DNA from 4 places in the Paenibacillus sp. SAFN-117 genome. Region 3 is predicted to be linked to each of the others. Evidence: predicted binding sites of a transcription regulator. Region 3 holds the regulator's gene; each other region holds the start of a gene.
What was found. The regulator Rex, encoded in region 3, represses fermentation and respiration genes when NADH is low (regulators of the CRP and FNR family bind a similar motif). The targets are predictions, from matches to a motif close to TTGTGAAATATTTCACAA.
Positions count from the first base shown of each region.

Region 1 (3,181 bases), on a different contig from region 3:
CGCGAATTCCGGTCCTACCTGCACCTTGGACTTCTCGTCCACGCCGCCGTTGATGGCGTAGAGCAGCGCCTTGGCCAGATTGGCCCGCGCCCCGAAGAACTGCATCTGCTTGCCGATTCGCATGGCCGATACACAGCAGGCGATGCCGTAATCGTCCCCAAACTCGGGACGCATCAAGTCGTCGTTCTCATATTGAATGGAGCTCGACTTGATCGACATGGCGGCGCAGTAACGCTTGAACGCTTCGGGCAGCTTGGTGGACCACAGGACCGTCAAGTTAGGCTCAGGTGCCGGACCCAAGTTATCCAGCGTGTGAAGGAAGCGGAACGAGTTCTTGGTGACGAGTGATCTTCCGTCCAGAGCCATACCACCTATCGCTTCCGTCACCCAGGTCGGATCTCCGCTGAACAGCTCGTTGTAGTCCGGAGTACGGGCGAATTTCACCAGACGGAGCTTCATGACGAAATGGTCTACCAGCTCCTGAGCCTGCTGTTCGGTCAGAACTCCCTCCCGCAAGTCCCGTTCAATGTAAATATCCAAGAAGGTGGACGTGCGTCCGAGGCTCATGGCGGCGCCGTTCTGCTCTTTAATAGCGGCCAGAAATCCGAAATACAGCCATTGAAAGGCTTCCCGGGCGTTAGCCGCCGGTTCGGAAATGTCATATCCGTGAGCCGCCGCCATCTGCTTGAGCTCTTGAAGCGCCCGAATCTGTTCGGAGATCTCTTCGCGGAGACGAATGATCTCCTCGCTCATCGTTCGGGCTCCCGTCAACGACAAGTCTTTCTTCTTCTCGGCAATCAGCCGGTCGACTCCATATAGAGCTACCCGCCGGTAGTCCCCGATAATTCTTCCGCGGCCGTAGGCATCCGGCAAGCCGGTAATGATTCCCGCTTTCCGTGCCGCCAGCATCTCTTCCGTGTAGGCATCGAAGACTCCCTGATTGTGCGTCTTGCGATACTCCCGGAAGATTCGAGACAGCTCGGGGTCAACCTTGTACCCGTAAGATTCGCAGGCTTGCTCTGCCATGCGAATACCGCCGAAGGGCTGCAGCGACCTTTTGAAAGGACGGTCGGTTTGAAAGCCGACTACCGTTTCGAGCTCCTTGTTCAAATATCCCGGCTCGTGTGACGTAATGGTAGAGACAATGCCGGTATCCATGTCCAGAACCCCGCCTTTTACCCTCTCCTGCTTGGATAACTCCATTACTTGCTGCCAGAGCTTCTTCGTGTTGTCCGTAGCCGGGGCGAGGAAAGCTTCATCTCCCGTATACACGGACACGTTGTGCAGAATAAAGTCTCTTACATTAATTTCACGCTGCCATTTGCCTTCCTGAAATCCAACCCATTGCTTCATAGGGAGCCCTCCTTTAGAATGAAACATAGTTATGAATTAAATATATAACAGTTCTTAATTTAACCATAATCGATTTCCATAAAGGAGGGAAGAGGGGACTGGTGAATAATTTGTGAAAAAAATAACAATGTACATAAAACCGTTGTTTTAACTGGAGTTTTAAAAGATTAAAAGGTATAAATCGAGGGCAAGTCGCTTGTTGAGGAAGGGAGGGTAAAGCAAGATTATAGAAGTAATACAGTCTATTAAAAATAGTAATACAGACTGTGACAAACATCACTTAAAAATCTGCTTAATCAATGTATAATGGAAGTAATGTGGATTGTGCTTATTTTCACAATGGGGCTGCGGAGGAGATAAGGATGGCGAATCGTACTCCAGGGGTGGTTGCGGAATATGCCGTTCAAAGCGGCGAGGCCAAGGCCGGCTTGTCCTTGTTAAGCTTGCTTGCTCTTGGTTTTGGAGCGGGGGCTTTCATTGCCTTGGGCTATTTATTGAGCATTCGGGTGACTGCTTCCGTCCCTGTTGAGTGGGGAAGCTTCACGTCGCTTCTGGGAGCATCGGTTTTTCCGCTTGGGCTTATTCTTGTGCTGATAGGCGGAGGGGAGCTCCTGACGGGAAATATGATGACGTTGTCTATCGCGAGATTGAGTGGAAGAATAACGTCGGGGCAAGTGGCGGTGAACTGGTTCTGGGTTACCCTTAGCAATTTTGCGGGAGCGATGTTTGTCGCCTATTTCTTCGGCCATGTCGTCGGTTTAACCGAAAGCGGCCCGTATCTGGAGAAAACGATAAGCGCAGCGGCTCAAAAGCTCGACGAACCGTTTCTGCAGGCATTTATCTCGGGAATCGGCTGCAACTGGCTCGTTTCACTGGCGGTCTGGCTGGCGTATGCGGCGAATAGCACAGGCGGCAAAATCGCAGGCATATGGTTTCCGACGATGGCTTTCGTGGCTATCGGATTTCAGCACGTGGTCGCTAATATGTTCGTCATACCCGCAGCGATTTTCGCAGGGTATTTTACGTGGGTGGAGTATGCGGCCAATTTTGTGCCCGTGTTTCTCGGGAACGCGGTGGGAGGCTCACTCTTTGTAGCGGGCATCTATTGGGTCGCTTATTTGAGGAATGGGACGGAGCGGGCAAAGTGCGGGTTCAGGAACGAACACGGGGCCGACAGCACGGCGGAACGGGAGCCAAAAACCGGAAAACCAACGATCTCCACGTGAATGAATTTCAATCTATTTCTTATACAGGCTTACGAAACACGCTTCTTCCTCGGTCGGAAACTATAGGGAAGAGGCGTTTTGTATTGGATTTTGCGGCTGTGGATCTTTTATAGAGGGAAAAGGAGCAGAGACCGTCATCCGTTTATCGGCGTATGAAGGAGCTTGAAACAGGGCGGACAGCGGACGAATTGATAAATGGCCAGGGCAAGCAAAGGAAAGGGGAGCGAGCGGGTCGAGCCCTCTTAGTTCCGGGCAGTCGCTGCAAGACTACTTTACCATGCAGCAAATAAAACAATCTGCCTGGCGATGGCTCGACAAGGGCATAGCTGCCCTGAAAATAAGCCATAATTTCCACCCTTCCTTCTGATGGTACAGATCGACGTTGTCGGTGACGCTTTTGCGGTAGGGACGTCTGCCTTGAAAATCACATTTTCTGCAGGTGCCGTACTCGCAGGATGACGTGTCTACCTTGAAAATCCGTCTGTTTTCATTTTCTGCTGGAGCTGTGCAGACGGAATGGCGCGTCTACCTTGAAAATTCGTTTATTTTTATTATCTACTGGTGCCGCGGTCAGAGACATGGGGGTCTAACTGGATTTTATA
Region 1 is NZ_JBQCLK010000016.1:123,161-126,341, forward strand. Features, by position in the region: gene pflB (formate C-acetyltransferase) at 1-1,353, opposite strand, end outside; gene ACTHRH_RS12560 (formate/nitrite transporter family protein) at 1,716-2,579, shown strand.
Region 1: the regulator Rex is predicted to act here: its motif matches at 1,464-1,481, upstream of pflB (formate C-acetyltransferase).

Region 2 (3,181 bases), on a different contig from region 3:
AAACGGTTATCCCTACAACTTCGTAGCTCATTGAAGATAACCTCCTTCTGCCGCGCCCTCCTCCAGCTCTTTCTCAGCCGGGTGGTTACGGAACAGCTTTCTCAGTACCTTAATGCAGGTTATAGCCAGTACAAGATACAATAAGCTGAACAATATAAGCATAGTTCCTACGTGCTCGGATGTCGTAGCTCCTTCCACCGTTTTCATATATCCTCGCAAGATCCAGGGCTGACGTCCGACTTCCGCGAAAATCCAGCCGAATTCGATAGCCAGGATGGCTAACGGGCCGCTGGCCACGATGAGCCTCAGCAAGGTACGGCGATGCGGGTTCCACGATTTTTTGTACTGCAGAACCATATAAACGCAGGAGATCAAGGCGAGGAAGACGCCGATCATAACCATTCCGTCGAACAAATAGTGAATATAGAGCGGCGGGCGCTCGTCTTCCGGAAAATCGTTCAAGCCGATCACTTCGGTGTTCGGCATGCCATGAGCCAGTATGCTGAGAGCATAAGGAATCTCAATGGCGTATTTGACCTGATTATCTTCCGTGAGAATACCCCCTAATATGAGGGGAGCCTTTTCGATAGTTTCAAAATGCCATTCGGCCGCAGCGAGCTTCTCCGGCTGGTATTTGGCGAGAAATTTACCTGAGAAATCACCGATCACCGCCGTCGAAATGGAGAAAATAAACGCCGCTGTCATCGTCAGATTTAATGCTTTTTTATAGTAGACGTGATCCCGTTTCTTCAACAGGGAGAAAGCCGCTATCGCAGCGAGAATAAAAGCGCTGGTCATATAGGCGGACGACAGGACATGGGAGACCTTAGTCGGTGTGGCCGGATTGAACATGGCCGCCAACGGCTGAATGTCCACCAGCTTGTTGTCTTGAAGCGTAAACCCTTGCGGTGTATTCATGAACGAATTGACGGTCGTGATAAAGAAAGCCGAAGCAGAAGAACCGATGACAACCGGAATGACGAGCAGGAAATGAGTGAAGCGGGATTTGAACCTGTCCCATGTATACAGATAAATTCCTAAGAAAATCGCTTCAAAGAAGAAAGCAAATGTCTCCATGAACAACGGCAAAGAAATAACCTGGCCGGCAACCTGCATGAAGCTCGGCCACAGCAAGCTCAGTTGCAGCCCGATAGCTGTTCCGGTTACAACGCCGATCGCTACCGTAATGACAAATCCCCGGGCCCAGCGTCTGGCAAGCAAAATATAATGGGGGTCCTTGCGGCGGATGCCCGTCCACTCGGCAAGAGCGATCATAAGAGGCACCCCGACGCCGACCGTTGCGAATATAATATGGAAACCGAGTGTTAAAGCCGTAAGAATTCTGCTGTATAAAGCCGGATCATTTGCAAACATGGCGTGAACTCCTTTCTCCCGTCAGGGTCAGAATAATCTTCTCAATAAGGCCAGCAGCATAACGGAAGCGGTGATGATGCACAGTACGATCAGCTTTTTTTCCTGTTTTTTATAATGGTTCATTCGGCTTCTTCCTTTCCATTAGCCAGAATTAATCCTCTTATCTATATATTAAGCCGAAAAGTGTGATCTTTTTCACATATATTGTGAGGAGTTCATGTCAACTTGTTTACAAACTGATGAATATTGCATGGCAGCTTGGTGACACAGGTATTCGGAAGCAGATTGGCAAGTGTCATTGATGCCGGGGAATGTCTTCACTGGAGACGGGTACTTGTCCATAGGCGCAACAGAAATAGTCGGTCGGTTCCACCAGATGTACGGGAACAAGGAAAAGCAAAGAAGCCGGGGGAAACCTTTGGCTTCTTTGCTTTTGTCAGTGCATGCGAAGATTGCAGGCCGTTTATTGACACTCGATTTATAAACGCTTATTCCGAACGTTTTTTGTCGGATTCGTAAATTGTAGGGGTGCCGAAAGGCTGGAACGATGAAATTTCTTCCTCGCCCAATCCAAAGGCCGTTTTACCGGATTTGGATTCCGCATGGGCGCCAAGTCCGTAGGGCATAACGTTTGGCAGTCCTGCGGCCTGCATGTTAGCCTCGTACGGCATGAAATTGGGCAATCCTGCGGCCTGCATGTTAGCCTCGTACGGCATGAAATGGGGCAGTCCTGCGGCCTGCACGTTAGCCTCGTACGGCATGAAATGGGGCAGTCCTGCGGCCTGCACGTTAGCCGAGTGCGGCATCACATTGGGAAGCCCGGCGGCCTGCACGTTAGCCGAGTACGGCATCACATTGGGAAGCCCGGCGGCCTGCATGTTAGCCGAGTAAGGCTTCACATTGGATTGGCCGGCAGCCTGCATGTTAGCGGAGAACGGCATGACATTGGGCTGACCTGCGGCCTGCATATTAGCGGAGAACGGCATGACATTGGGCTGACCTGCCGCCTGCATGTTAGCGGAGAACGGCATGACATTGGGTTGGCCGGCGGCCTGCATGTTAGCGGAGAACGGCATGATATTGGGCTGGCCGGCGGCCTGCATGTTAGCGGAGAACGGCATCACATTGTGATGGCCGAAATCATCCGGCTCTTGACCATACGGCATTATGGTAGGGGTGTATCCAGGCGCACCATATGTTTCATAGGGCATCGAATAAGGATGGAAGCCTCCCTCTTCGGCAAGGCCATGAAGTCCGGGATAACCCGGGGATTTGGACTTCCCGCCGGTTTGCAGCGGACCGATATTCGGCGCCGCCTGATAAGGCATCACCTGTGCAGGTGCGTTGGACATCGCCGAGTACGGTGCCGTTTGTTCCTTATATAATGTCTCGGTATGCATGCTGTGAAGTTTGGGGATGCCTACGACCTGACCGGCGCTTAAAGTCTGTGAACCTTTAAGATGAGGGTTCATCGTGCTAATGATTTGTGCCGGAACGTTGTAGGTTTCCGCCAGCCTTCCTAAGGTGTCTCCGTCTTCACACATATGCTGAGTGTAGAAGCTTTCATTCCTCTCATCGTCCTCACGGAAAAACGGGAAGAAGAACGGGGTCAGGAAGAAGAATGGAAAGAAGCGGCGCGGAAAAAAGAACGGACTGAAAAACGGGAAAAACTGTCTTTCGTCAAAACCTTGTGTCGTCGATGACTCAAATGAAGCACTCATGAATCGATCCTCCCAATCATTTCTTTTTGTTTTTTAAATATAGGCCATTATATGTGCGAATTCATGAACTGGTTCAATCGCCCGCC
Region 2 is NZ_JBQCLK010000021.1:83,842-87,022, reverse strand. Features, by position in the region: gene ACTHRH_RS15015 (cytochrome d ubiquinol oxidase subunit II) at 1-31, opposite strand, end outside; gene ACTHRH_RS15010 (cytochrome ubiquinol oxidase subunit I) at 28-1,374, opposite strand; gene ACTHRH_RS15005 (LysM peptidoglycan-binding domain-containing protein) at 1,863-3,095, opposite strand.
Region 2: the regulator Rex is predicted to act here: its motif matches at 1,558-1,575, upstream of ACTHRH_RS15010 (cytochrome ubiquinol oxidase subunit I).

Region 3 (3,181 bases):
ATTCAACCCTTTCACGAAATATCATTCTTTTCCAATGTACCGCTTAGTAAGGTTAAAATCAAGAAAGACGGGTACATTTTAAAATAGCAGGACTTATTGCTTTAGCACCAATTTCAATGACAAAAAATGCCCGGCAAATAGCCTATATAACCGGTCCATTGCTTTTAGGCTGGAGAATGTGCTATTTTTAATTTTATGAAACGACATTAAACGGTTTAAGAATCTAAGGCCGATAGGTCCATGTTAGATTCAACAGAGGAAAGGGGTCTTATCACAATGTTTAGCGGCAAGAAGAAAGATACCGATTTTTTAGCACTATTGATTGAAGCGGCCGAGAATACTCTGGAAGCGGCCAAAGTCTTTCGGGAGGCCATGTCCGGCTCAAGCGCGTTAGCCCCTTATTTCGATAAGCTCAAAGAATTGGAGAACAAAGGGGATCAACTGACACATTCCATATTTAAAGGATTAAGCAAAGTATTCCTTACTCCGATTGACCGCGAGGATATTATGGAGCTGGCCATGTCTGTGGATGATGTAGTGGACGGTATCGAAGCGACCATCGCCCGTTTCGATTATTTAAATATTGATAAAACCGATGATTTCATGAAAGAATTCGCTGAAGTCATTGTATCGAGCTGTGAGCATATTCTGGAGGCCTTCAAGCTGCTTTCCAAGAAGAAATATTCTGAAATTACCGAGCATGCCGTACATATCAACAGTCTGGAGAATGAAGCCGACCGCTTAATGAGAGAAGGCATTCGCGCGATCTTCGTTTCTCCCAAGGACCCTTACCACGACTTTAAAATCAAAGAGCTGTATGAGCGTCTGGAGCAGACGACGGACTCCTGTGAAGATGTGGCAAACATTCTGGACAGCGTTGTACTGCGCTACGCTTAATCGGCTAAACCCCGCTTGAGGCAGTCTTTCATAATAATAAGGCTTGTACGGCTCGAGACCGGACAAGCCTTTATTATGTTACAGTGAACCGGCTCCGGTGAACCGGCAATTTTCAATGTGCGGCGCCTTGATCACGCCTCTTCCTCTTTGTTCAGATAGTAAGCCAGGCTCTGCAGATCCGTTGTAAAATCTGCATGATGAACCCTTATATGGGGCGGAACTTTAATAATGACCGGGGCAAAATTTAATATAGCCTCGATCCCGGCCTCGACAAACCGATCGGCTACATTCTGAGCCTCCGAAGCGGGAACCGTAATAATCCCGATCCTTATTTGCAGCTCCCGGATCGTATCGGTCAGCTCCGACATCGGAAGCACGGTTAAATTGTTCATGTTCTGCCCGATCTTGGACTTCTCCGCATCAAACACAGCGACAATCTTCATGTTATCCTGCAAATAAGCATTATAATTACACAAAGCTCTGCCTAAGTTACCCGCTCCGACCAGCGCCACTTGAATTCTTTGGTCCAGCTTCAAAATTTGTCGAATCTTCTCTATGAGATACTTAACGTCGTAGCCGATTCCCTTCTTGCCGAACTCGCCGAAATAAGCCAAATCTTTGCGGATTTGGGCCGGATTGAGATCCAGCTTGCTTCCTAAATCCTGAGAGGAAACGGTAGTTACGTTCATCCGGTTTAATTCGTTCAGGAAGCGCAAATAAATGGGGAGCCGCCTAACGACGGCTTCGGATATTTTCATCGATTTCAAGCGTGTTCCTCCTCCATCCATTGTTTAATCCGCGGAACCATCTGCCCGGTCGGCATGTGCTCGATTTTGGGCCCGGGCAAGGAGTAAAGAAAGTATTTGCCGTACTGGGTATCGATGACCCTGGTATCATATAAGATAACAATTCCTTTATCGCTGGCCCTGCGAACAAGACGGCCGAAGCCCTGCTTGAAGCGGATGACCGCCTGAGGCACAGACAGCTTCATGAAAGGATTGAGATTACTTTTCTTCAGCTGTTCGCTCTTGGCTTCCGTTACAGGATGGTTGGGAGGCTGGAAAGGAAGACGAACGATCGCCAGGCAGGTCAAAGCTTCTCCCGGAATATCGACCCCTTCCCAGAAGCTGCTCGTCCCCAGCAATACGGCGGATTCGCTCTCCTGGAACAAGCGTGTCAGCTTGCTGCGGTTAAAGCTGTCTATCCCCTGCCCCAGCACCTGAATACCTGCCGAGGCAAGCCTTTCCTTCAATTCCGGATAAGCATTCTTGAGCATACGGTACGAAGTGAAGAGAACCAGCATGCGGCCCCTTGTTTCTACAGCTACCTCATGAAGCGATTCTACCAGCTTGTGTACGAAATAATCTTCTCCGTCTCTTCCTTTAATCCCGGGAAAATCCCGAGGGATGCAAACCAGCGCCTGCTTGCGGTAATTGAACGGAGAAGGAAGCAAAACGGTGTTCAGCTTATCCGACCTTCCCAGCCCCAACTGATCGCGGCTGTAATCAAAGGTCTTGTCGACGGAAAGAGTGGCGGATGTCAGAATAACGCTGTCTTTTTCATCGAACAGGGATTGCTGCAAAATTTTGCTTACGTCAGTGGGCACGCTGAACAGATGAAGCGACCTCATCTTGAATTGAGGGCTTGCTTCGAGCCAATATACATAATCCGGATCGCTTCTCTTCATGAAGAAGCGCAGAGCATCTCTCTGGCGGTTTAGTTCTTTCACGGAACCGGCAAGGTCGGTCAAGCTGCCTTTAAGATCATGTTCCTCCTGCCAATCCTTCAACTCTTGCGCGAGACGGTCCAGCTTGCGGCTGATCTCGCCCAGGCCGATATAGATGTTATCCTCGATGGTCAGCAGTTTATCCCACTGCTTCGGCATTTGATCGTCCTTAATCCTAAATACAAGCTGGCCGGTTTCTCCCGACTCGCCCATCTTACCGTTCACTAGCTCGTAAAGCAGCTCGGCCAAATGATCCCAATGCTCTTTAACCTCGACCAGTTTAGGGTAGATTCCCTCAATGAGAGCGTCCCATTCCGCAGAATGCTCCGGAAGCTCCCCGCCCAATCCTTGTAACCGTATGCGCAAGGACGGAAGCTGTCCGTTCTTACTGTCTCTAAACAATCGGGTAAGAGTATTCACGAAGGACATGTATTTCAGTTCGATTCCCATATGCTTGCTGGCGACCTCTTCCAGATGATGCGCTTCATCGATAACCAGATGTTTGTAGGAAGGAAGCAGGCGATGATCCGCCTTGATATCGGTGAACAGCAAGGAATG
Region 3 is NZ_JBQCLK010000004.1:72,105-75,285, forward strand. Features, by position in the region: gene ACTHRH_RS04075 (DUF47 domain-containing protein) at 277-897, shown strand; gene ACTHRH_RS04080 (redox-sensing transcriptional repressor Rex) at 1,029-1,664, opposite strand; gene dinG (ATP-dependent DNA helicase DinG) at 1,661-3,181, opposite strand, start outside.

Region 4 (3,181 bases), on a different contig from region 3:
AAGATTCGCAATACATTTGCGAGATGCTTTTCGACCGCGACGGTTGGCTTCACATGGTCGACGTATGCGGGGAATTTTCCCCGTACGTATTGGCGGTTGATGTAAACAAGCTGCAGCCTCCGGGGGAAGATGCGCCAGACGTGCAGATTCGGCCTTATACCGAACCGGATTATAACGGGGTCGGAAGTCCGGCATTTATGCATATCGCGGCTGAGACGGTTCGCACTTTGCCGCTTCACCAGTATATGGGTTGGAAGGACACTGCGGTTAAGCATGTCTATGCGATGGACGGCAAGGTTTATGCCATCAGCGGTAAAGAGAGCGTGTATCTAATCGAATCCGACTATAGCGGTGAGGAACCTAAGGAAATCGCGGTCGTCCACGACGAAGGCGCTCCGGTATCCTGTGTGAATGCCGGCAAGAACAAGGCTGCGTTGCTAACAACAGACGGAAGCATCGTACTTATCGAGCTCGAACGGAACAGAGTGGGGCATAGGCTGAAGGTTCCTCAAGGTATCGAGCTTGTGAGACTCCACTTCATGTTGGAGGGGAACAAGCTGCTCGTCAGCGATTATGATGGAGCCGTATACGTTTGTGACCTTGGCAGCGGCGGCTTCCGTATGCTGCACAATATACGAATGGAGACTAATGACGCGGAACCGGTGAAGCTGAGTGAACATCGTGTATTACTGTCTGCCAAAAACGACGAAATGCGGATCTATGATATAAGCGAAATGCGCTCTGAGACGCTCGCCATTCGAACCCCTTCTATTAGAGGGAGGGCCTTCAGAGCGACAATAACAGGGGGAGCTGTTCTAGGGGACGGAACGATTGTGCTTGGAACGTACGACGGCATGCTGTTTACGCTCTCGTCAGACCTCCGCCGAACGACTGTGTACGGCAGGCTGCATTCCAGCGGTCAACTGCGGAATTTCATCAAGCGGAATCACGATGAAGTCATTGGGGTGTACGGTGGGACTAAGGACGCGGGGCATGTCTTTCATTTCTCGCGCGAATGCGGCTTCGTCGATTTGGGCAGGCCGCGTGTCGTTAAAGACAACATTGAGCTGCGCGACATGGATACGGAGTGGGCAAGTATCCATTACATCTCCTCCCTCGCTTACGATCCGGCAGACGGATGGCTTTGCGTCGCGTCGGGAGAAGAATACGGGTGCATTGTCCGTTATAAAGATGTTGCGTTCCCGACCGGAATGTTTTGTGCCGCTTCGGATTCATGGTTGAGTTGAAATCCTTAGAAAACCCACGGTTTTGGCTGCAGGAGAGTAGTAACTTTCCTGCAGCCTTTATTTTTTTGCAGGAGGGGATAACTCATGTTCCGTCGTCGCTTTTATGAAAATGCGCAATTTCTGAGGCTAGAGCAGCCTCGGAAACTTGCGCTTTTTCCTTCATTGTGGTTGTGGGCCGCTTGAGCAGCATTCAAGCCTTTTTTCGCTTTTCTCTGCCTGCTGTTCTGCTCATAGAAGGCGAAAACGCTGCCATTAGGAAAGTTCGCTGTATTGTCATTTTAAGTCAGAATAAGTGTGACAAACATCACATGTATGGCGAGGGGGATCGGTCATAATGGGGGTAAGGCGGTATACAAATAGAAGAGTTGGGGGAAACGTCAATGGATATGGTTATTCTGTCGCGCATCCAATTCGCATCGACGACTATTTTTCACTTTTTCTTCGTTCCGGTGTCGATCGGATTGGCCTTCCTGATTGCCATCATGGAAACCATGTATGTAGTTAAAGGGAATGAAGAATACAAGAAGATGGCGAAGTTCTGGGGGAAGCTGTTCCTGATTAACTTTGCCGTCGGAGTCGTTACCGGGATTATCCAGGAGTTCCAGTTCGGCATGAACTGGTCGAATTATTCCCGCTTTGTGGGCGATGTTTTCGGCGCACCGCTGGCGGTCGAGGCGCTGCTGGCGTTCTTTATGGAATCGACGTTCATCGGCCTGTGGATCTTCGGCTGGGATAGGCTGTCCAAGAAGGTTCATCTCGCCTGCATTTGGCTTGTCGTCTTCGGCACCGTCATGTCTGCTTTCTGGATTCTTGCCGCGAATTCCTTTATGCAGCGACCGGTCGGCTTTACGATCAATAACGGCAGGGCGGAGATGAACGATTTCTTCGCTCTGATCACGAACGGTCAACTGCTGGTGGAATTTCCGCACACAATATTCGGAGCTTTGGCCACAGGCGCGTTCCTGATGGCGGGGATCAGTGCCTGGAAGCTGCTTAAGAAAAGCGATTCGTCATTTTTCAGAAAATCGTTTCAGCTCAGTATTGTCGTTGCTCTCGTTACTTCCGTTCTGGTGGCTGTCTTCGGTCATCAGCAGGCGCAGTATCTGATCCAGACGCAGCCTATGAAAATGGCCGCCAGCGAAGGGTTGTGGGAGACGAGCGAGGACCCCGCCCCCTGGACGGTGATCGCCGCCATCGATCCGGATAAGCAGGAGAACTCTATGGAATGGAAAATTCCATATTTGCTCAGCTTCCTGTCCTACAGTAAATTTACCGGCGAAGTAAGGGGCATGAAGGAGCTTCAAGCCGAGTATGAGCAGAGCTACGGGCCCGGAAACTACATTCCTCCGGTACGCACAACGTTCTGGAGCTTCCGCATCATGGTGGCGGCCGGAACGCTGATGATTTTGCTCGGCATGTACGGTGTCTACTTGGCTGTGCGCAAGAAGCTCGGCCAGGGAAACCGTGTCTTTATGCGGCTTATGATCTTCTCGATCTTCCTGCCGCACATTGCCAATGCATCCGGATGGATCATGACGGAGATCGGCCGACAGCCGTGGACCGTATTCGGGCTGATGCGCACAGAGGACAGCATATCGCCCAGTGTGACCGCCGGGGAGGTTCTGTTCTCGCTTATTGCTTTCTCGGCTATTTATACCGTACTGGCCATAGTCATGGTGTATTTGTTCCTGCGGGTGATCAAGCAAGGACCTGACGCCGCTGCGCCAGTTGAATCTCGGGATTATGATCCGTTCGATCGGGAGGGATATCATGCTGTCTCTAAATGAGCTCTGGTTTATATTGGTTGCCGTCTTGTTTATCGGATTCTTCTTTCTGGAAGGATTCGATTTCGGAGTAGGCTTATCCACCAAGCTTCTGGCCCGGACTGACGGGGAACGCAGGGTGCTGATCAATTCGATCGGCCCGTTCTGGGA
Region 4 is NZ_JBQCLK010000034.1:9,854-13,034, reverse strand. Features, by position in the region: gene ACTHRH_RS19890 (hypothetical protein) at 1-1,247, shown strand, start outside; gene ACTHRH_RS19885 (cytochrome ubiquinol oxidase subunit I) at 1,628-3,034, shown strand; gene cydB (cytochrome d ubiquinol oxidase subunit II) at 3,018-3,181, shown strand, end outside.
Region 4: the regulator Rex is predicted to act here: its motif matches at 1,540-1,557, upstream of ACTHRH_RS19885 (cytochrome ubiquinol oxidase subunit I).